4 regions of the Pseudoalteromonas sp. SR44-2 genome follow, and region 1 is predicted to be linked to each of the others. Evidence: predicted binding sites of a transcription regulator. Region 1 holds the regulator's gene; each other region holds the start of a gene.

What was found. Region 1 encodes LexA, which represses DNA repair genes until DNA is damaged. Its sites were predicted from a motif close to TACTGTATNNNNATACAGTA; they were not measured.
Region 2: the regulator LexA is predicted to act here: its motif matches at 3,436-3,455, upstream of uvrD (DNA helicase II).
Region 3: the regulator LexA is predicted to act here: its motif matches at 3,516-3,535, upstream of dinB (DNA polymerase IV).
Region 4: the regulator LexA is predicted to act here: its motif matches at 2,069-2,088, upstream of H5115_RS15430 (SulA-like leucine-rich domain-containing protein).

The regions. Positions count from the first base shown of each region.
Region 1 is NZ_JACJDW010000016.1:83,922-89,991, reverse strand. It holds gene H5115_RS11640 (endonuclease) at 1-182, opposite strand, end outside; gene H5115_RS11635 (DnaJ C-terminal domain-containing protein) at 414-1,382, shown strand; gene H5115_RS11630 (chaperone modulator CbpM) at 1,382-1,702, shown strand; gene H5115_RS11625 (hypothetical protein) at 1,765-2,490, opposite strand; gene H5115_RS11620 (hypothetical protein) at 2,804-3,184, shown strand; gene H5115_RS11615 (PaaI family thioesterase) at 3,185-3,625, opposite strand; gene lexA (transcriptional repressor LexA) at 3,793-4,410, shown strand; gene coxB (cytochrome c oxidase subunit II) at 4,895-6,037, shown strand; gene ctaD (cytochrome c oxidase subunit I) at 6,037-6,070, shown strand, end outside.
Region 2 is NZ_JACJDW010000038.1:24,694-30,763, reverse strand. It holds gene H5115_RS17620 (GNAT family N-acetyltransferase) at 1-1,228, opposite strand, end outside; gene uvrD (DNA helicase II) at 1,206-3,371, opposite strand; gene H5115_RS17610 (hypothetical protein) at 3,675-3,899, shown strand; gene H5115_RS17605 (YacL family protein) at 4,016-4,384, shown strand; gene H5115_RS17600 (dUTP diphosphatase) at 4,465-5,088, shown strand; gene yrfG (GMP/IMP nucleotidase) at 5,104-5,751, opposite strand; gene nudE (ADP compounds hydrolase NudE) at 5,813-6,070, shown strand, end outside.
Region 3 is NZ_JACJDW010000004.1:28,836-34,905, reverse strand. It holds gene H5115_RS03545 (methyl-accepting chemotaxis protein) at 1-729, shown strand, start outside; gene H5115_RS03540 (leucyl aminopeptidase family protein) at 801-2,321, opposite strand; gene dinB (DNA polymerase IV) at 2,451-3,503, opposite strand; gene H5115_RS03530 (thioesterase family protein) at 4,233-4,661, shown strand; gene H5115_RS03525 (aldo/keto reductase) at 4,680-5,732, shown strand; gene H5115_RS03520 (ABC transporter substrate-binding protein) at 5,849-6,070, shown strand, end outside.
Region 4 is NZ_JACJDW010000027.1:50,197-56,266, reverse strand. It holds gene H5115_RS15440 (diguanylate cyclase) at 89-1,006, shown strand; gene H5115_RS15435 (YchJ family protein) at 1,081-1,560, opposite strand; gene H5115_RS15430 (SulA-like leucine-rich domain-containing protein) at 1,599-2,033, opposite strand; gene H5115_RS15425 (tetratricopeptide repeat protein) at 2,345-2,809, opposite strand; gene H5115_RS15420 (NCS2 family permease) at 2,928-4,220, shown strand; gene H5115_RS15415 (hypothetical protein) at 4,293-5,051, opposite strand; gene cysB (HTH-type transcriptional regulator CysB) at 5,376-6,070, shown strand, end outside.

The sequences.
Region 1 (6,070 bases):
GACGGATCAGGAACGAGTTTTTTGCCTTCTTTTTTAATGTCGCAACCGCAGTAAATGCTTTTGGCGTTGTCAGGTAGGGTTTTAATTAAATGTCTTTTAGCCGTTGAAAAACGGGTAAATTGTTCGGCTGATACCGAAGCGCACACACAACAAGCCAATAAGGCCAGAATAAATCGAGTCATATCCATCACAAATGTGAACTACAGGAATAGGCAGTTTAAAGCCTTGAAGATAAAAGATAAAGTTAACTTAAGGCCTACGCTTATATTACTAAAAAGTGCCTGATTAATTTTTTACTCAAAGTTATTTTCACTATTCATTTATTTCTCACTATTTATCGTATTTTAACCACACAAGGTTACCCGTTAAGGAGTATGCTTAAAGCTTACTCAATATGAGGATTTGGATTGCAAATGAAATTTGTTGATTATTATGCAGTGCTTGGAATATCGCCTGATGCAGATGATAAAGCGGTTAAAGTAGCTTATAAAAAGTTAGCCAGAAAATATCACCCAGATGTAAGCAAAGAGCCTCAAGCAGAAGATAAGTTTAAAGAAATAGCAGAAGCTTACGAAGTCATTCATAACAAAGAAGAACGTGTAAAATACGACGAGTTACGTCGTCACCAACAAAATCGTGCTCGTCAACAGCAAGGCCATTATGGTGGTAATAATGCCTCTTCGCAAAGTAATTACCAGCAAAGCGATCCTCAAACCGACCAAGAGTTTTCTGACTTTATTAATTCAATGTTTGGCGGGGCTGGTGGATTCGATCGTTCTGGGCAAAGCAGAAGTAACGCCGCTCGCGCGCAAAAAGGACAAGATGTGGAAATAGAGTTCCTAATTTTTCTTGAAGAGACTTTAGTTGATACCGTGAAGCCTGTTGAGTTTATGTTACCGCAGCGAGACAGCAGTGGCCGTGTTACTGAAATTAAAAAATCACTTAAAGTGAAAATTCCTGCAGGCTCAGTAAATGGCGAGCGAATTCGACTAAAAGGGCAAGGCGGGTTAGGGTCAGCGAATGGGCAAAATGGCGACTTGTATTTACAAATTAGTTTAGTGCCTCACCCATTATTTGATGTTGAGGGTCATAACCTAAATATAGTTGTCCCTCTTGCACCATGGGAAGCGGCTCTTGGTACAAAGCTAAATTTACCTACGTTGACAGGTAATATCCAATTAACTATTCCTTCTAATAGTCAGTCTGGTCAACGCTTGCGTATTAAAGGTAAGGGATTAATGAGTAAAAAAGCTAAAGGTGACTTATTTGCTGTGCTTAAAATTGTTAATCCAACATCTGTTGATGATACCAGTAAAAAACTGTGGGAAGAATTAGCCGAAAAAGCTCACTTTGATCCCCGTAATAACTGGAGCAAGCCATAATGCAAATTATCGTGACACAAAAAGACGATTTACTTACTAGCAAAGAGCTATGTTTGAGCAGTGATATTAGCGAAGCAATTTTATATGAGCTAGTTGAGCATAATATTGCGGTTCCAATTGAGGGGGAGCATGTTACGCAGTGGCAATTTACGGTATCTGCAGTGACCTTAGTTAAAAAAGCGGCCCGTATCCAGCATGACTTTTCGTTAGATTGGTCGGCAATAGCTTTAGTTTTACAATTGCTGGATGAGCGTGATGAGTTGATTTTCGAAAACGAAATGTTAAAGCGACATTTGAGTCGATTTAAGCACTTGGAATAAAATAAGCCCTAGGCTTATTTACTCTTTGATAAGTGGGCGCTAGCTCTCAAAAACCAATATGACTACTTTGATTTATTCTTATTTTTAATTCGGATAAATCGTTTTAGTCGTATATTTTGTATAAGTAATAATATTCCACTTAAACAAAAAAGTACGCTGGTTGCTGCAAAACTAATAAGCAGCGGATTATTAAAATCCTCTCGCTCATCGTAATCCATAATATGTAACATCCAAAAAAAGTCGAATATTCGCCATAGCGTGCTGCGAACGGTGACAACTTTGCCGTTATTTTCTGACAAGTACAGTGTTGTGTTAAATGTGTCGTCAAATTGTACCTGCCAAACATTGGTTTTATATCCAACTTCTCGCGTACCTTGCTTTAGTAGTACAGCGCTTGTTACTTGAGCATCAATAAGTAAGTGTGCTTTAGCATTTGCGGTAATTTGTATTTTAGTTGGCGGTTCAAATGGTCGGCCTGTTATGCCATTGAAGCTTTGCTGCTCGTTATTACTAAAGACAGTAATAAGTGGTGTAGTTAAGAAGTTCTCAAAAATTATTTGTGTTGGATTAACCACCTGAGAGGCAATATCGTCAAGGGAAGCAATATAATCAGCCTGCGTAAATGGATTATTGAGAGTACGTGTAGCAAGATGCTCCCCATGAACTTTATCAAGAGGGATTGCACTCATAATCAAACCACCTAGTAACCATGCTAAAATTTGTAGTGCTAATAAATAACCTAACCATTTATGTAACTTGCGAGCATGCTTAAATATTTTTTTATTCATGTTTTAGTCTTATTATTTTTAGAGGCTAGTTTATTACATTAATGGGATAAGTTACTGCGACATTTTGTCGCAGTTTAAACTATAGCTTACTGTAATCATTTAAAAATAAAAAAGATTACACTTAAATTCCTAACATGACTTATCTGTTTAATTGAGCTGAATATTTGATATCCAGCTAGCTTTAAATGCTAAAAAATACTTAAAAGCTGCGAAATATCCATATAAAGTGGTTAATAGAGCATAGTTGATTTGGTATAACGGTAAAACTGCGTTAAAGTTTGCAATGAAATTATTAGAGGATAAATACGAAACGATGTCGGAAATTCAATTTTTAAATGTAGATCTTGAGCTTGAATCAAAGCAAGATATTAGTTTGCTAGTGGCGGACTTGAAAAAAGTCGCGACGATTTTACATTATGACAAAGACGAATACCGTCAACTAGCGCGTATTGAAGCTACAGGTGAGGTGAGCACACCTGATAAAGCCATAAACCATATATGTGAGCTTATTGAATCGTGTTCGCGTAATGCGCTAAAGCAATGGTTAAGCTGTTCACGTAGAACGTTTGATATTGGTTTTGAATCAGGGACTTCTCCTAAGTGCTTTAATCAAGCCTTAGATGCAGATACATTATTGCGTATATCTGCGATTGGTGCGGGTATGGAAATTACCATTTACCCAATCGAAAAGTAACTATCTTCGCTCTACGACTGCTGCGGTCATTTTTGATACGCAGCACAGCTCATTGCGGCTATTTGTAATTTTTATTTCCCATACTGAACTACGTTTGCCAATATGAAACGCTCTAGCCGTTGCTGTTAAAGTGCCGTTGCGAGATGCTTTTAAATGACTTGCGCTAATTTCCTGCCCTACACAGTAAAATTTAGTAAAATCGACAACAAAGTTAGCGGCATAGCTGGCAACTGTTTCGGCAAGTACAACGTTAGCACCGCCGTGAACCATCCCCATTGGGTTATGATGCTCAGGAATTGCCGGCATTGTGGCAACCAAATAATCATCGCCAATTTCTGTGACTTCTATCCCCATAGTTTTCATTAATGTTCCTTGGCCATTAACGCCTTGCTCTAACTGCTTGCACAGCTCTAAGGTGATGGGCTGGTACCAAATACTCATAATGTCTCCTTTGCATTTTTAATCATTTATAAACTCAGCTTTAGTTATATCCCTAAAATGTACACAAGTGAAATTACTTTAGCTATTTTAAGGCTTAATTTAAATTTGCGATTTTTATTTAACTGTATATACTCACAGTTAAATGTACTGTATGGAAAACCAGTTGTATGCGACCATTAACGAACCGCCAAGCTCAAATACTCGAACTAATTAAAGTTTTTATTAAAGACACTGGTATGCCTCCTACACGTGCTGAAATAGCGCAAACATTAGGTTTTAAAAGTGCCAATGCTGCTGAAGAACATTTAAAAGCACTTGCTAAAAAAGGCGCAATTAAAATGAAACCAGGTGCAAGCCGTGGTATTCAATTAATTGAAGAAGAAGAGCCAGAACAATTAGGTTTACCGCTTATAGGGCGTGTTGCTGCTGGTTCACCTATTTTGGCGCAAGAGCACGTTGAAAGTCACTGCAAAATCGATCCATTAATGTTTAAACCGGCTGCAGATTTTTTACTACGCGTTAACGGTATGAGCATGAAAGATATTGGTATTATGGATGGTGATTTACTTGCTGTACATCGTACTCAAACCGCTGAAAACGGACAAGTTGTTGTTGCCCGCCTAGACGAAGACGTAACTGTAAAACGTCTTGAGAAAGCGGGTCGTAAAGTATTACTTCATGCTGAAAACGACGATTTTGAATCTATTGAAGTAGATCTTGAGAATGAGTCTTTTAATATTGAAGGCTTAGCCGTTGGCGTTATAAGAAACGCTGATTGGATGTGACTTTAAAAATAGCTTTTAAACAAGCAGCTTTATAAATGCGTACTAATTAGTACGCATTTTTGTTTTAAAATTTGTACTAAAAAATAGGGCGTAAACAGCCCACTGACTATTTAAGCTGTAAACTTTTTTGCACTTATATTTTCCCCCTCCGAATGCGTTAAACCCCTTTGTTTTGCTCATATTTTGAACTTCCTGTTGCCTAGTTGATTACCGATTTTTTATTAATTATTCAATATCACCTGATTGTTTTTTATACTAAAACTTGCTTGTTGTTCGTTTTTTAGCTAATTGTTAATGTGCTGAGCTAATAATAACTCACAGCTTTTTAGTTTTGAGAACACACAATATACACAAACCCGTTGTTGGCGCAGCAAAACCAATCAATATTAAATGAGATTGGCTAAAAAAATAAAAATAACGAATTGGCGTTTAAGCCGTATGCCTCTTCGCTTTGCATTCGCAATAGCATCAAAGGAGCCGTCACATGGGTAAACTGACCTCTACCTTGTGGCTTATATTATGTGTTTTTACGCACCCAGTTTTGGCTAATAGCCAATACAATATGCGCAAAGGCGTAACCGATATAAGCAATAATGTATATCAGCTGCACATGACCATATTTATAATATGTTGTGTGATTGGGGTGATAGTGTTCGCAATTATGTTTTGGGCACTTATTCATCACCGTAAATCTAAAGGGGCTGTACCTGCCCAATTTCACGAAAGCACTAAAGTAGAAATACTTTGGACTGCAATTCCGTTTGTTATTTTAATTGCTATGGCAGTACCAGCCACTAAAACCCTTATTGCAATGGAAGATGCCAGCAAAGCTGATCTCACTATTAAAATTACGGGTTCGCAATGGAAATGGCATTATGAATATATGGGCGAAGATGTAGAGTTCTACTCTATTTTATCTACCCCGCAAGATGAAATAGCGAATCTTGCAGATAAAAACCCTAACTACTTACTTGAGGTTGATAAGCCTCTTGTACTGCCAATAAATCAAAAAGTACGATTTTTAATGACTTCTGATGATGTTATTCACTCTTGGTGGGTACCTGATTTTGCAGTTAAAAAAGATGCGAACCCCGGCTTTATAAATGAAACATGGACGAACATAAACGAAGAAGGTACTTACCGAGGCCAATGTGCTGAGTTGTGTGGTAAAGACCATGGCTTTATGCCCGTTGTGGTGGTCGCTAAATCTGAAGCTGATTTTAAAACATGGCTTGCAGATGCAAAGCAGGCTAAACAAAAAGCAGCATTAGCAGATGCCGCATTACTTGATAAAACCCTCCCAAAAGAAGAGTTAATGACTTTAGGCGAACAAGTATATATGGCTAATTGTGCTGCATGTCATCAACCTACTGGCATGGGGTTACCGGGTGTCTTTCCTGCACTTAAAGGCAGCCCGATAGTGCTTGGCGATATAAAAGATCACATTGATGTAGTTATCCATGGACGACCCGGTACGGCAATGCAAGCATTTGCCAAACAGTTATCTATAAAGCAATTAGCTGCGGTTATTACTTATAAACGTAATGCGTGGGGTAATGATACGGGTGATGTTATTCAACCGAGTCAAATACAGGCAGCTCTTGATGCCAAAGTGGAGGCGAACTAATGAGTAGCATAGTAGAACAACCTAACGCCAATG
Region 2 (6,070 bases), on a different contig from region 1:
GTTGGCGTAAGTCGTTGACACTACTTTGATAGTGAGCCAGTGCAAGTAGGGCAATAACTTGCTGCAGTAAAGATTCATTGTTTACAAGGGATTGCTGAGTTACTTCGCTATGAATTGGCTGCTCTAATTCACCACTACTTAACTCTATATATTCTGCATCGAGTGCAAGCAAGGTGCGAATGTGCTTCTCGAGGGGATCGTGTTTAGCAAAACGCAGTGGCTCATCAAGCGTTACAACTTTAGAGGCTTTATAGTGCGCTTTAATATAGTTACTAAAGCGAATGGTATAACCCCTACCATTGCCCTCATACCCAACCAGAGTGCTTGCAAATACTATACGAGGGTAATGAGCTAGCATTTGTAGTAATAACGGAACAGGGATTGCTGCAGCTTCATCAACGAGTAGTAAATCGCACTCAGGTAGTGTGTTTAATAACGCGTCAGGTGCAACGTAGTGCAAGTTGGCGAGCTGTTTATGTTCAGCGTTGTATTGAAGGCTTAACTCTTGGGCTAAATATTTAAAGCTGCTATGGGTCGCTTTAAACTGAGTGCTGCAAATAATTACTTTTTTATCAGTTAGTTTTGCCGCGGCTAAGCCAAGTGCTGCCGACTTACCTCTGCCTCTATCAGCATTAATGAGTAAAGGCCTGTTTGCACGGCCATTAGCTACTTTTACTATCTGCTCAATACAGTTTTGCTGTGGTAGATAATCAATTTTATTATGCATTACATAGCTAGCGTTATTACTAATACAGCCATTTTTTTCACTAAAGTGAAAAGCAGGTAACGGTTTAATAATAGTCGCGAAACGTTGATTAAATATGCTGTAGTCAATGCTCTGACCGTGTGATTGCACTGTACTTAATGCGGGATCTTGCCAAGAGGCTAAATCATCTAGTTCAGGCAGTAATAAAAACAGTATACCTCCTGCTTTAACGGTGCCGGCAAGTGCTGCAAGTTTATCAGGGTGCAAACCACTAAAACCATCGTAAACAGCATGAGCAAATTCTTGCCCTAAAATTTGGTGTGTGCGAGTAGGCCAGTACGAATTTTTAATCGCGCACTGCTTTGATACAACAAGTGTATTGTTTTCATCTATTAATGAGTTAAGTATTTCATAACACCAAGCTGGGCTGCCCGTGATCAACACTAGCTGACGATGATACGCGCCAGCTAATTGTTGCTCTAACTCATTTAGGTGTGCTTTATACCGCTTGTAATCGTGCATAGGCCGTTACTAACCATTTGCTACCAAGGTCGTCAAAGTTAACTTGTACGCGAGATTGTGCGCCACTACCTTCATAATTCAGTACAGTACCAATACCAAACTTAGCATGCAGTACGCGTTGTCCTAAGTTAAAGCCACTGTCTTCAAATGCGGCATGGCTAACTGATGCGCTAAAACGCCCAGCGGCAGGCGGGCGAGAAACCTGTGTTTTAATACGGATTTCTTCTACGCAGTCTTCAGGGATTTCGCGTAAAAAGCGAGATGGGCTATGGTATTTTTCTTGCCCGTATAAACGGCGACTCTCAGCATGGCTAATGTATAACTTATCCATTGCTCGTGTCATGCCTACATAACAAAGGCGGCGCTCTTCTTCTAAGCGACCCGACTCTTCGTTGCTTTGCTGAGAAGGGAACATGCCTTCTTCTACGCCTACCATAAACACTAGCGGAAACTCTAAGCCTTTAGCTGAGTGAAGCGTCATCATTTGTACGGCGTCTTCGTGCTCTTCTGCTTGTCCTTCACCTGACTCAAGTGACGTATGGGCTAAAAAGCCTTGTAAAGGTGAGCTGTACTCTTCGTCTTCAGGCAGCTCATACTGATCACAAGCGCTAATTAGCTCTTCTAAGTTTTCTACGCGAGCACGGCCTTTTTCACCTTTTTCGGCTTGGTACATTGCCATTAAGCCTGAGGTTTGAATTGTGTACTTGGCTTGCTCATGCAAAGTTAGATCGCTAATTTTATCTTCTATTTGTTCTACTAGTTCTACAAACTTACTTACTGCACCAGAAGCACGACCAGATAAATGCTGTTGTTCTACAATTGCTTTTGCGGCATACCAAAGCGGTAACGATTCTGCTCGTGCACAATCTCGTATATGGCTCAATGTTTTATCGCCAATACCGCGTGCTGGCGTATTAATTACACGCTCAAATGCGGCATCGTCTTGACGATTACCTACTAGGCGTAAGTACGACAACGCATCTTTAATTTCTTGTCGTTCGAAGAATCGCATACCACCATAAATACGGTATTTTAAGCCTTCTTGTAGCATGGCTTCCTCGAGTACACGAGATTGCGCGTTACTACGGTATAAAATTGCGGCATCTTGTAGGGCATTACCTGCATTTAACCAGCTTCGTAGTTTGCTACTTACAAAGCGCGCTTCGTCTAACTCATTAAATGCCGCATAAATAGAAATTGGCTCGCCATCGTTACCGTCGGTCCATAAGCTTTTACCCATACGCTCTGAGTTATTTTGAATTAATGCATTAGACGCTTTCAAAATAGTTGCAGTTGAACGGTAGTTTTGTTCAAGACGAATGGTTTCTGCGCTAAAGTCAGTTAAAAATCGTTTAATATTTTCGATTTTAGCACCGCGCCAACCGTAAATACTTTGGTCATCGTCGCCTACAATCATGATACTGCTTGTATCGCCTGCAAGTAACTTTAACCATGCATATTGAATGGTATTTGTATCTTGGAACTCGTCTACGAGCATATGTGCAAAGCGTTGCTGGTAATGACGTAGTAACGTAGGGTTATTTTTTAACACTTCGTAGCTGCGTAGTAATATTTCGGCAAAATCTACTAGGCCTGCTCTATCACAGGCCTCTTGGTAGGCGGCGTAAACACGCAGCATCATTTGTTCGTTAATATCGTATGCTTGAATATCTTTAGGACGAAGTGCTTCATCTTTTTTGGCGCTAATGTACCAGCCAAATTGTTTGGCGGGCCATTTTTTGTCATCAATATTCATTGATTTTAATAAGCGCTTGATCATTCTAAGTTGATCGTCAGAGTCTAAAATTTGAAAGGCTTCTGGTAAGTTAGCTTCACGGTGATGAGCACGTAGAATACGATGCGACAAACCATGGAACGTACCAATCCACATACCACCTACAGGGGCTTTTAGTGTTTCTTCAACGCGGCTGCGCATTTCTTTAGCCGCTTTATTAGTAAAGGTTACGGCAAAAATACTGTAAGCAGATGCTTGCTCAACTTGCATAAGCCACGCAATACGATGAACTAACACTCGTGTTTTACCAGACCCAGCACCTGCTAATACCAGCATGTTTTGTAGTGGGGCTGCAACGGCATCGCGTTGTTTGTCATTTAAGCCATCGAGTAATTGTGAAACGTCCATCGTTACGCCTTTTTAATCAATATTGTGGGCAGTATAACAGGTGTTTTTGTTAGGCTAAATAAAATACTGTTTTTATAAACAGCTATTTATAAAATAGCCTTAAAAACGAGTAACTTGCTAGTTTTTTGAACAAGCAAAAAAGTGTAAACGCATAATAAAAATTGCTAATTTGACCTAAAGTTAGCAAAATTTACTAACTCTTTAAATCTAGGGTAATTTAACTATTTGATTTGTAAGCTTTAATAAATTGGCATAGAGTGTGTAAGTAAATAATTATAAAATCAAATAAATACAGAGGTTAGTATGGCAGATCAAGGTTCTGGCGGTAACGTAATCGCAGCATTATGTAATATATTTTTTCCTGGTTTAGGGCAGTTAGTGCAAGGGCGTATTTTAGCGGCTATATTTTTTGCACTCGCTATTATAATAAGTTACGCACTAATTTATGTGCTTGTAGGTTTTGTACTTGTGCCTATTATTTACTTATGGTCGATTATTGACGCAGCGCGTTATAGATCGCGAAGTTAACGGCTTTAAAGTTGAGTAAAATAGCGCCCTAGTGGCGCTATTTTACTTTATATGTCCTGTGGTTTGCGGGCGTTTACGTATATAATTACGTAATTAAAGATTTACAGGCAAACCCTATGGAATATCAATTTATTCGCGACCCTATTAGTGGGCTACGTATTAAAATAAGCAGTGAACACGCCATTATTGGTCGCTGGCTAAACGAAGAAATAGGCAAAGACAAAGTAGCTATGGTGCAAGCGCTTATTGCATCGGTGAGTTCAAGCTATGAGCCGTTAACGCTAAAAGGCCAAGAAATAGATTTAATATTAACCAAAGACGAAGCACTATTTGAAGCCCATGCGCTTCATCAAGACAGTGAAGACCTAATAGCGTATCAAGATGACGATTTAGCGCTTGAAGAAAATGGTTTAAGTAGTGGTTGTGGCTTTGAAGATTTCATTGATTTAATTGATTCATGGGCTGAATTTAGCGGCTCAAAGTAAACTACATATTAAGATAGTGCTGATGCGTTAAGCTTCCTTTATCTGTACTATTACACTAATCAAAAACGACAGGAATGAATATGTCTGCCAATTTAAACAAGCTAGTAGTTATGCTAGAAATGCAAAACGCCATGAACACTAAAGTACATGAGCAATGGTTTACTCAAGGATTCGAATGGTACCGCGCTATTTGGGTTGAGTGCGCTGAAATGCTGGATCATCATGGTTGGAAATGGTGGAAAAAACAAACACCAGATACTGAACAAGTTATTTTAGAGTTGGTTGATATTTTTCATTTTGGTCTATCGCTTAGAATTGACGGTAAAACTAGCTACGAAGACTTAGCAAAGCAACTTGAAACTGAGCTTAGTAATGCGCAACAAGCGGATGACTTTAAACAAACGCTAGAAATATTAGCGGCTTGCGCTGTTGCAGATAAAACGTTTAATGCCGCTGCCTTTGCCGGCTGTATGGCGCAAATGGGTATGGATATTGATGATTTATATCGCGGCTACGTAGGTAAAAACACGTTAAACTTTTTCCGCCAAGATCATGGCTACAAAGACGGTAGCTATATTAAAGAGTGGAACGGGCAAGAAGATAACGAGCATTTAGTTGAAGTAGTTAAAAGCCTTGATACAGAACATGCAGATTTTGCAAAGTTAGTATACCAAGGCCTTGAAGCGCGTTACCCAAAAATCTAGCCCACGTAAACTGAGTTAAATAATCTTACGATAGTCGGTAACACTAAGGTAATCGGCTATTTCGTTATGTGGTTGTTGGCTATCAGGGTTAGCAACTGCCAGTAAGTGCTCGATGCCGTATTCTCGTGCGGCATTTAATACCGGCACACTGTCATCTACAAACAAAGTGCGCTGCTTATTAAACCCTAAGTCTTTTTGTACTTGGTGCCACAAACTTTGCTGCTCTTTACTTACTCCATATTCATGAGTAGACACTACACCATCTAGGTAGTTATCAATCGCTGTGTGCTCAAATTTTAGCATGACGCTCTCAGGGTGGGCGTTGGTAAGTAAAATTAACTCTTTGCCTGCTTTTTTAAGCTCGGTTAAAAAATGAGGTACGTCTTCGCGCATTTTAATTAAATGCTGAGACTCTCGTTTAAGCTCCATTATAGGCAAGCTTAATTGCTGCTCCCAATAATCTAAACAATACCACTGTATTTGACCGCTCACAGCTTGATAGCGTTTTAAAATATCTGCTTTAGCTGCATCTAGGCTAATGCCTCTAGCTAATGCGTGTTGCTCAGGGATAACGTTAAGCCAAAAATGACTGTCGTAATGTAAATCGAGTAATGTTCCATCCATGTCGAGCAAAACGGTATCGATTTTTGACCAATTTAACATAGGAATTTCAACTTATAAGGTTTATTATTGAACTAACTGCCATGATAGCAAATTAACGCCAATGACACAGAAAAAGCACCCAACACCACCACAAATCCTCAGTAACAATGTTGTTGCTAAAAGTCGCCTGTTTACTGTGGAGTCTTTAGAGTTAAAGTTTTCTAATAACGAAGAGCGCCAGTATGAGCGAATTCGCGGCGGTGGCCGGGGAGCAGTGATGATTGTTCCGTTAAGTGCAGATAATGAGTTACTACTTGTACGTGAATACTGTGCGGGCACAAACAATTACCAGTTAGGTTTTCCTAAAGGCTTAATTGAT
Region 3 (6,070 bases), on a different contig from region 1:
GTTGCAGCTGCCATGGAGCAAATGACTCACCAAATACACGATGTGAGCCGTAACGCTGAAGCCGCAGAGCAAGCAGCTAAGGATGCAGCACAAAACGCATCAACGGGTAAAAATGTGGTTGCGCAAACAATTACAGCAATAGAAACACTCTCAAGCAACATTGAAACAGTCAGCCGTGTAACAGAAGATTTAGCCAACGAGAGCCATAATATAGGCTCTGTGCTTGACGTAATAAGAAGTATATCGGAGCAGACAAACTTACTGGCATTAAACGCTGCCATTGAAGCTGCTCGCGCAGGAGAGCATGGTCGAGGATTTGCTGTTGTTGCTGATGAAGTAAGAACGTTGGCCAGTCGTACAGGGCAAAGTACTGACGAAATTCAAACCATGATCACTAAACTACAAGAAGGTGCAAAAGCAGCAGTAGAAGCAGTTAAATCAAGCCAAGCACTTTCAGTTTCTACCGTAGAGCAGGCGTCATCAGCCAATACTTCACTTAATGAAATAGAACGACTTGTTTCAATTATTACCGAAATGAACAGCCAAATAGCACGTGCCACAGAGCAACAAACGCAAGCTGCCGACGAGGTTAATTTGCGTATTAATGAGCTATCTCAATCAACTGAGAAATCATTAAATAATACTAAGCAGCTTACCGATGCCAGTGATAACCTTAAACAAAGTAGCGAAGGTCTTTCGAGCGTAGTTAATCGTTTTAAATTAGATTAATCGATAGCGTTCTCATAAAATGCAAAAGCCCTGAATTAACAGGGCTTTTTTATTACATGTAAGTTTTTAGCTTACAAACAATAACGTGCAAACAAGCTCGTTACTGATGCAGCTGTTGGCTTACCATGCTGCCAATCACCGCCTTCAACACCGCTACCTGCTATATCCATATGAACATAAGGTAGAGGCTGTGCAGAGTCATTACCGTGCTTATCAAGCCCACCAACAATAGCCATAAACGCCATAGGGAACTGATGTCCACGAGCAGTAACGGCAGATGCTGCGTTATTGCTAGATAAAACATCGTCAGCTAGCGTACGTGGTTTAATAAAGTCGTAGTCTTCACGGCGTGAACGCGATACTTCAGCGCCATCGGCCCACAAATCTCCAAGGTCAGCTATTTGACGTGAGACACCAGCACTACGAGCTGGACCATTTTCAACATACGCACCGTAAGGACCCATTGCACGTGCCGCATGACCCGTTAATGTAGCAACAGTAAACAGCGTTGGGTTAATCTCACCTTTAGCTAAATCTTTCATTTCGCTAAGCAGGTCGCCCATTGCTAAACGCCCTTCTGCATCGGTATTACCAATACGTACACGAACACCTTCACGGCTAGTAATAATTTCATCTGGCACAAAACAATCTGAGCCAATAGAGTTGCGAACAACAGCTAAGTACGATACCACTTTAACGCCTTTAGGCTGATAATCAGCAACGGCTTTCATAAAGCCCGCAACAGAAGCTGCGCCGCCTTTATCACGACTCATGCCTGCCATATGGCCGCCTACTTTTAAATCTGCACCGCCTGTATCGTATACAAGGCCCTTACCTACAAACATAAGTGTGCGAGTAATTTCTCCCTCTGGTACATATTCAAGCTTAACAACACGTGGGTGATGGCGCTCAACTGCATACGATGCGCGAGCAACTGTACTTAGCATTGGGTAGTTTTTATCGATAGCTGCAATATCATCAATTACGTCAACTGCAATGTTTGAGCCTTTAAACAATTCAACGCAGTAATCAGCAAAACGTGGGGGAGCCATACGCTCAGGTTCAGTGCCACACAGGTCACGCGCTGCATATTGGCCAGCTGCAATTGCATTAACAGCTTTAATAGTTTGCTCGCTTGCGCCAACTAAACCAATCTGTGTAATTGGTTCAATGCTTTCACCGTGATATTCACGCGCTTCTAATGGCTGCCATAAGGCTTGGCAAGCGCCTAAATAAGCAACTTCTAAAGCATGCTGATAACGGCTATCGCCATTTAAATTTGGTAAAAATAATGCAGGGTTAACACTGCCCGACGCTTTTGCTTCGTTAATTGCTAATTTAGCAGCATCAAAATAACGACGCACGTCGTCGTAATCTCTATTTAACGGACCGGTTGGCGCAAGTACAACGCGCTTGTTTTCAATTACTAATAAAGTAACTTGCTTACCGATGCGAGAATCTACGTTTGCATGAGCTAAAATAGCATCACGTAATGAGTTATTTGGTAACTGAGAAAAGTCATTACTAATAATAATAAGCGCATCATGAGATGTGCATTCAAGGCTTGCACTAACCGCTTGAGGGTATGCCATAAATAAGGTCCTGTTAGAAAACATAAGCCCCTATTATCGTCGATTTAAATATTGAAGACCAGCAAGGAGCGATGAGCTAATCACATAACCTATCAATAAATGGCAACTTGGAGTTACAGGCTTTACAGCTTAATCGAGAATACTAAGTTGGAAGTTTTGCTCTGGCTCGTTTTTAATGCCAACGCCTATGCCAAGTAATCTTACAGGCTGTTGAAGCCCACGCTGGTAAGCCTTAGTAAGTAGTTGAACAAATATTTCTGTATTTAGCTCGTGATATACCTGATCGGCTGAGGTCACTACAAAATTTGCAAACTTCACCTTAACACTCAATTTATTAATACGGTTTTGTAACTGCTGTTTATTTAGCCTTAAAACTAATTCCTCTAACAATCTTGGCAGCTCATATAAGCACTCTTGCAAACTTGTTTTGTTGTACTCGTAGGTATGTTCAACACTCAGCGATTTTCTTATACGATCTGTGGATACTTTACCAACATACTCACCTGCACATTTTTGATAAAGCGACACACCAAAATTACCCACATGTTGCTGCATCCAGTTAACGCCTTTTTCACGTACATCCTTGCCGGTATATAAGCCTTTTAAATTTAGCTTTTCGAGCGTTACTTTGCCCACTCCTGGAATTTTCCCAAGCGGTAATTGCGCTAAAAAGCCATCAACCTCATCAGGCAAAACGACAAATTGACCATTCGGTTTGTTTTCGTCACTGGCTATTTTGGCAATAAATTTAATCGGTGCAATACCTGCTGATGCCGTGAGCCCTGTAGCATTGTAAATATCGGCTCTTATTTGCTGGGCAATAAGTGTGGCACTGCCTTTACAAGCGGTGCTGTCTGTTACATCTAGGTAGGCTTCGTCTAAAGAAAGGGGTTCAATTAAGTCTGTGTAGCGGCTAAATACTTCACGTATTTGGTTTGAAGCTTCTTTGTATACAGCCATGCGTCCTGGGACAATAACTAAATCGGGGCATAATTGTTTAGCATGATAGTTCGACATAGCCGATCGTACGCCATACTCTCTAGCTATATAGTTAGCGGTTGAGAGCACGCCTCGTCGGCTATTGCCTCCAATAGCAAGCGGTACACATGCAAGTTTTGGATTATCTCGCATTTCTACTGCTGCATAAAAGCAATCCATGTCTATGTGAATAAACTTTTTCATCACCACAACAATAACTGGTTATTTATACAGTCATTATTATAGAATCACATGCGATAAGCAAGCCTAGGGCCTGTTTATCTTTCGAGGTTAAAATTTGCAGCAGTATGTTTGGTATTTAGGCAAGGCAGAGCCTATGTAGTGTGGTTATTCCCCATAAATAGGCGATAACGTAGCACAAATGCCAAACATACGCTGCCCGAAGGGTTCTGCCTAGGGCCAATGTACTCTTTGTTGCCTACATGGATGTAGGTAAGGGGCGTGAGCAGGACGCGGAAGCTTTGCTCGGTTTTTACTTAGCCCACTAGGTCACAAACCTCGCGCCGCGATTAAATAGCCCCTAGATTGAACAAATTTTAATCCTGAAAGGTCAACAGGCCCTAGTTAACGATTAAAAAAAGTGTTTATTGTCCTCTGATCTCTTATAACCACGTAGCCAATACATAACCTCAAATAAAAATCCTGCCAACATTAAAATGATAGCGCCAGATTCATTCCCCATCGCGTAACAGGTAAAAGAAGCTATAAAAACCAAACAAGCTAAGGACCAATTAATTATATTCTGCATATTTTTACCTTTGTGTGTGTTTTTGTGTGTCTGTGTAATTTAACTGTAGACCTAAAATTAAACAGGTACAATCATCTTATAAAAAAAACATGCCATTAATTACCTTGAGCTCGTAACACCATGTTGATAATCTAAGTACTTTAAAAATCAAGGGCCAATAAATAATGCAAACGTTTAAAGATCAGCACCCTATTCATACCGATATCACCGTAGCATGGGCTGATATGGATGCGCTACAACACGTAAATAATGTAGTGTATTTACGTTACTTTGAAATAGCCCGAATCGACTTTTTAAATAAAATAAATCTGTTCGACACAATAAGCCCAAACGGTGTGGGCCCAGTAATAAGCGAAAATAACGTTCGCTATAAACGCCCAGTAACTTTTCCCGACACACTCACTGTAGGCGTTACAATTACAGATCTTAAAACAGATCGCTTTACCATGAACTACACAGTTTACAGCCATGCACAAAAAGCAATAACGACTACGGGTGCATCTAAAGTTGTAATGTTTGATTTTACTACAGGGCAAAAAGCCCCAATCTCCGAGCCTCTTTTATCGGCTTTAATCAGCCATGCTCAAAACTAATTTAGTTAAGGAATTTTTATGCAATACAACCCACTAGGTAGCAGTGGCGTAAACGTATCTCGAGTGTGCCTAGGGAGTATGACTTGGGGTAAACAAAATACTCAAAGCGACGCTGATGAACAAATAGCCTACGCGCTAGAGCAAGGCGTAAACTTTATTGATACAGCCGAAATGTATGCTGTGCCTCCTTCGCCAGAGACCTATGGTAAAACCGAGGAAATTATTGGCAATTGGCTATCGCGTAATCAGCAAAAGCGCAGCGATGTGGTACTAGCTACAAAAATTGCAGGCAATGGATTATCGTGGGTACGTGATGGCGGCAATATTACTCGCCAAACAGTAATAGAAGCCGTGGATGATTCACTTAAGCGACTTCAAACAGACTACATTGATTTATATCAACTACATTGGCCAAACCGCTCTACCCCTCACTTTGGCAGACAATGGCCCGGCACTCTTAAATTTACCGACGTAAATACACAAGAGCAACAAGCTAGTATGCTTGATATTCTAGAAGGCCTTAATGAATGTGTTAAAGCAGGTAAAATTAAACACTGCGGTTTATCTGACGATACGCCATGGGGTATAAGCCAATTTTTAAGTTTGGCCAAAGAGCATAACTTACCGCGTATGGTATCTATTCAAAATGAGTTTAGCTTAGCGCACGCTAAAGACTGGCCGTATTTAATAGAACAATGTGTACACGAAGATATTGCCTACTTACCGTGGTCGCCTTTAGCAGCCGGTTTATTAACGGGTAAATACCTAAACGGTGCTCGCCCTGAAGGCTCTCGTTGGACCTTCATGCAGCGCAACGGTATTTTTAGAGATACACCCAATGCAGAGCAAGCCACTAAGCAGTATGTTGAGCTGGCTCATGCAAACAATATAACTCCAGCACAACTAGCCTTAGCATGGTGTAACCAAGTAGATGGCGTAACTTCTTCAATTATTGGAGCAACATCTATAGCTCAACTAAAGGAAGATATAGACGCATTTAGCATAACGCTAAACGACGAAATTCTTAGTGAGATTAACACCATATTTAGAAACCATCCGATGCCTTATTAAGCATGTATGAGTTAAAAGCAGCCTTGAATGAGGTTGCTTTTAACTAAAATATTTGACCCTACTACAACCAACACTATACTTTTATTAAGTTTTCTTAATTCAACGAACACTTATCAATGCTGAAAAACGGATACTATGCATTTTGCTTATTGATTGTATTTAACGCGCACGCCGTTGAGCAAAAAGTACAGCCTCTAGAAGAAATTATTTGGCTGCAAAGTTACACGCCCCCTTTTCATATAGCTAAAAGCGAAAGCGCACCACAAGGCGGAATTTGCGACAACCTAACCGAGCAACTCATCAGAACCATAACTGATGTAAAACATACTCGCTTAATT
Region 4 (6,070 bases), on a different contig from region 1:
ATAAGTAGAATTTTATTATATTAACATTTACATAACAAAATATAGTGATATAAGGTGTGTTTAATTAAAAAAACAAAACAGTTGTACCATGCCTATAAATTACTCTGACCACCAATTGAAATTAAGCTTAAAGAACTCTAAGGTACTTGTCGTTGATGATCAGCTATTAAGCTTAATTGTATTAAAAAAAATATTATCAGAGCATTTTAGTGTAACAACAACGAGCTGTGGTGAGGATGCGATTGAAATTTGTAAACATAATCCGCCAGATATAATACTACTCGATATTAATATGGAAGGAATGAGTGGTATTGAAACATGTCTAAAATTAAAAAATATACCTGAAACACAAGATATCCCCGTTATTTTTGTAACCTCATCTGAAAATCAAGAAGAAGAGTGCTGGGAAGCAGGGGCTGTAGATTTTATAAAGAAACCAACTAACTCGGAAACTTTATATAGAAGAGTGCGCGCCCATATCACGATGAAACTTCAACACGACTTACTCAATCAAAAAGTATTTTTAGATGATTTAACTAAAGTATTCAATCGCCGTTATTTTGATGCACATTTTTCTAAAATGGAACGAAGCGCCTTACGAGAAAAAGTTGACTATGCACTATTACTCATCGATATAGATTACTTTAAGCAATACAATGATATCTATGGTCATGTGCAGGGGGATACGGTGTTAAACCTAGTAGCACAAACTATTACTAATAGTTTGCAAAGGCCAACCGATTTTGTTGCGCGTTATGGCGGCGAAGAGTTTGTAGCTGTTCTACCGCATACAAGCACTGAAGGTGCAATTTGTGTTGCTGATAAAATTAAACAGAATGTGGCCGATTTAGGAATATTACACAAATATTCAGAATATGATTTTGTGACTATTAGTATTGGCGGTGCAACCCTACAACCATACGTAAATAACAAAAACACGTTGCAGATCGCAGATGAAAAAATGTATGAGTCTAAAATGCAAGGGCGTAACAAAGTGTGTTTTTAAGTTTAGTTAGCTAATAAATCACTCTGCCACTTAAAAACACCTTTTAGGTAATAAATATTAAATAAGATTATTGATTACATGCTATGACATTTTTTGTACTTTTTATTGCTACCGCATGGGCAGTTATCATTTCTGCCTACTTTAATATCTTCAACAGGATATATAGTGCCATCTAAATAACGCCATTGAGTGTTTTCTTTAATAAACTGCGATTTTTCATGAAGCTCACAAAATAAGTTTTGATAAAAATATTGGGCTTTAAATTCTACAGTTCCAGTATCGCCATCATGGCTTGAGTCAATTAAATCAAGATTTATAAATCGACAGCTGTTAGCAAAATCATTGATTTCTTTAACCGGATTCTCAGCTTGTTTTTCTTTTGCGTAGGTTTGATAAACATATTTTGCATTTTTAATAACATAAGCGCTGAATCGTGAGCGCATAAGTTGTTCAGGAGTGTCAGCTTGCTTTACAGATAAGTGAAGCGGCTCGCAGCAATCGGCATAATTGTGCCCACTGCTGCAAAAACATAGTATGGCATTGAGTGAAGTCATAATAATAATACAAAGTCTAAAACATTAGTTTAACAAGCTTATTGAGCGAGTGGTATCTCTGTTGTTTGTGCGTTTTTAGTAAAACAGTATAGTTTTGTATTCGTTTTACTTAAATCGAACGATAGATTTGTAAGTAGTTGGTTATTAACTATATCGGTCCAGGTGATTACCGCTGCAAAGTTTCCATTATGTAACGCAGAATTTAATACATACTCTAGATTTACTAGGTGCTTCTGTCTAATAACAAGTAATTTACTTGTATCAATAGAGCATGAGTCAAGTAAAGCTTTGCTCGGTACATGATCTGGCGCAATTAATAACGTCCATGCATTAGAGCTATTGTATTGGTGTAATACTTTTAAAAGCTCAAAGGTCGCTGAAATTTCATCTTCAATTTGGATCAAATTTACGCAATCGCTTTGCTCGTCTTGTTGGTAACTTTTAACTGTTCGCACGGTAATAGGCTGTAACATAGTTTCACTCACTGGGTTTTTATACAGTATTCATATACAGTATTCATATACAGTAGTTTATACAGTGCTTTCGTGCAAGCATTTTATGCTATTTATTTGTACAGTTATTCAGCCTTTGATCATTGTTTTTTATTTTTAAATCTATAATTCTTTATTAATCAACTTGTTATAGGCTTGTTTTTGAGAAGGTTGTTTTAAAATAAATTTTTGAGTAGTGTCTTCATTTGTGGGTTTTATACTGTGTAGGAGTATCTTTGTAACTATATACAGTATTTTTCAACACTGTATACAGTACTTATAACTTAGTTGGTTTATGTGTTTTCACTCGTGCGAGGGATCATATGAGAAAACTGGAGTTGGTGAATTTGTTCGTACAAACTTGCTGCATAACATTGAGCATCTTTAAATCGCTTAGTTTCGATATGTTTGCGTATATCTGTAACCGCTGCAGTGGCAGGTGCATACCCTTGGCTACTCGCTAAGCTCAACCACGCTACAGCATGAAATACACTTTGTGGCACGCCTTCACCTTTTACAAAAAATAAACCTAAATAAAACTGTGCTCTATGGTTTCCTGCCATTGCAGCAAGGCGCATCCATTTTGCAGCCAATGGAGCTTGATTATTTTTTAAATAATATAGGGCTTTATTAATAGTACTTTGCTCATCTTTTTTATTATCAATGGGCGCGGGGCTGCTTTCTGGTTGAGTAACAAAACCTAAAATGTTGTCTAGCTGTTGCTCTAAGTCTTGCTCACAAGGTGTTGTTTTAAGCATATTGGTTCATTTATTATTTTAACTACTTTAACAGTTTAGTATATAGCAAGGTAAAATGTCCTGTAAAAGATAATTTTTATGTTAAAATCTCGCCACTTTTTACTATCACAAGTTTATTATGTTTGAAGCCTTATTTAAACTCAGCGAAAATAATTCAACAGTTAAACGCGAATGCGTTGCTGGCCTAACTACCTTTATTACTATGGTATACATTGTATTTGTAAACCCGGCTATGCTTGCTGAGGCAGGGATGGACCAAGGGGCTGCATTTGTAGCGACATGTATAGCAGCTGCGATAGGCTGTTTTATAATGGGCTTATGGGCTAATTATCCATTAGCATTAGCGCCTGGCATGGGACTAAATGCCTTTTTTACGTATGGCGTCGTATTAGGAATGGGTTATACCTGGCAAGCCGCATTAGGGGCTGTTTTTATGTCGGGTTGTATATTTTTATTCTTAAGCTTATTTAAAGTCAGAGAATGGATTATTAATGCCATACCTCTGGTGCTCAAGCGAGCTATCGCAACAGGTATTGGTGCTTTTTTAGCCTTAATTGCCCTTAAAAATGCAGGCATTATTGTCTCAAGCCCTGCAACACTAGTGCAATTGGGCGACATTACTTCCCCAGGCCCATTATTAGCTATATTAAGCTTTTTTGTAATTGCAGCGCTTTTATACCGCGATTTTAAAAGCGGTGTACTTATTAGTATTTTATTAGTGACAGGCATTGCACTAAGTTTAGGGCTAGTTGAATATCACGGTGTTATGGCTATGCCACCATCAATAATGCCTACTTTTATGCAACTAGATTTTGCCGCCGCTTTTGATATATCAATGATGAGTGTTATTTTTGCATTCTTGTTTGTCGATCTTTTTGATACTTCGGGTACATTAGTTGCAGTCACTCAAAAAGCTGGTTTAGCTGATGAAAAAGGTAACATGCCTCGTTTAGGACGCGCACTAAGTGCTGACAGCTCTGCAACAATTGCAGGTGCGATGCTAGGCACGTCTACGACTACATCGTATATAGAATCGGTTGCTGGTGTATCTGTTGGCGGACGTACTGGCTTAACGGCTGTAGTTGTAGGTATTTGCTTTTTACTAATGATGTTTTTTGCACCGCTTGCACAAATGGTACCGGCTTATGCTACGGCAGGTGCTATTTTATATGTCGCTGTACTGATGCTACAAAATTTAAAGTTTGTAGATTGGGATGATATGACCGATGCAATTCCCGTAACGGTTGTGTTGCTAATGACACCATTAACGTTCTCGATTGCACACGGTATTGCGCTTGGCTTTATATCTTACACCGCGGTTAAAGTATTGTGTGGTAAAAAAGATCAAGTCAGTATTAGTGTTTGGATATTAACAGCCTTGTTTGTTTTCAAGTTTGCATTTTTGTCTTAATGGCTAACGAAAAATAAAAAAAGCCTGCACAAATTTAATTTGTGCAGGCTTTTTAATGCTTTTATAAAAACGCTACCATTTCTTTTTAGGAGCAAACAATATATCTAAGTCGTCTTGCTCTTCTTCTGTTTTCTTTTTAAGTGCGCTTGCATTAGAAGCTCTTAGTTCAACACTAATTGCTTCTAAGTAACCTTCAACTTCTTGGCGTTTTGTTGTTACATATTCATCGGTGTATGTAACTGCATTGAGCGTTGCCTGTGCTTTTTCAAAATACTGTCTTGCAGAGCCAACCATACTTGCTGAGCGGGCAGATAAGCCACGTTTTATTTGGCTTTCAATATTAATACGCAGTTGTAGTTTTTCAAGACGTTTATCTTCTAAAACAAAAACTTGGCTGTCAATACGACCTTTACTGTGTTCAGAGCGTAAAATTGAGCGTAATTTTTTAATGCCCTGAATTAAGCCTACAAGTTGCTTGTCATTATTCGGTAGCGTTAAAGCTTCACTGCTATTATCTTGAACGGGATTAGATAAGTGCGTTTTCGCTTCACTTAAGCGGCTTTTAAGTGCTTTAGATGTTTGCGAGTTATTAACCATTGTATTTAAAGCTTCGTAAATACGGCGTTGTAACGTACGAATTAGATTCTCAGACAGGGGTATGTTAGCACTATTCATTAGTGCTTCTTCTGTTTCTTCTATTATAGCTTTTTGTTTTGTAAGCTCTTTGCGGCGTTCTGCCTCTTGTTTTTCTTTGTGTTGTTGTACAGCACTTACCCAAAGTGCAATCACAATCAATGCAACTATAAGCACTATTATAATAGAAACGATCATGGTGTAATTCTCGGACATATAACCTAATTATTTAATCTTACATTAAATATACGTTAACAGGGTAGCTTTGCGCCGATTAACTTAAAAAATACACCCAAAAATTGATAGGTTGAGCTCTTTATAAACCGTAGTCACCCTAAGGGCTTATAAACTAAAGCTGAATAAACATCGCTACCTCAAGCATATTTATTATGCTAGCCTTGAGCTCTAATCAGATAATTGCACACCTAAAGACCTAAAGTGATATTTTACGTAAATAACACTTGGTTTTAAGCTGTATTGCCTTTATAAATAATATGAATAATAACGTTAAAATTTGCAGCCATGAAATTACAACAACTCAGATACATCGTAGAAGTACAAAATCATAAATTAAATGTTTCAGCGACTGCTGAGAGTTTATTTACCTCGCAGCCAGGAATTTCTAAACAAGTACGCATGTTAGAAGATGAGTTGGGTGTACAAATTTTTGGTCGCAGTGGTAAACATTTAACGCATGTAACCGGTGCTGGCGAAGATATAATTAATATTTCTCGTGAAATACTCTCCAAAGTAGAAGGTATTAAAGCCGTTGCTAATGAGCATACGTTACCTGATCAAGGTAAGTTAAATATTGCCACAACACATACCCAAGCCCGTTATGCTTTGCCTAACGTTATTCAAGGGTTTATGAAAAAATACCCTGCGGTATCGCTTCATATGCACCAAGGTACTCCACAGCAAATATCGGATGCTGCAGCACGCGGTGATGCCGACTTTGCTATTGCAACAGAAGCACTGCATTTGTATTCAGATTTAGTTATGTTGCCTTGTTATCATTGGAATCGCAGTATTGTTGTTGCTAAAGACCATCCGCTCGCTAAAAAGGCAAATAGTTTAACTGTTGCTGACATTGCCCAATATCCACTCATTACATATGTATTTGGTTTTACGGGCCGCTCAGAGTTAGATAAAGCATTTAGCGCACACGGACTTGAGCCACACATTGTATTTACTGCAACCGATGCTGATGTTATAAA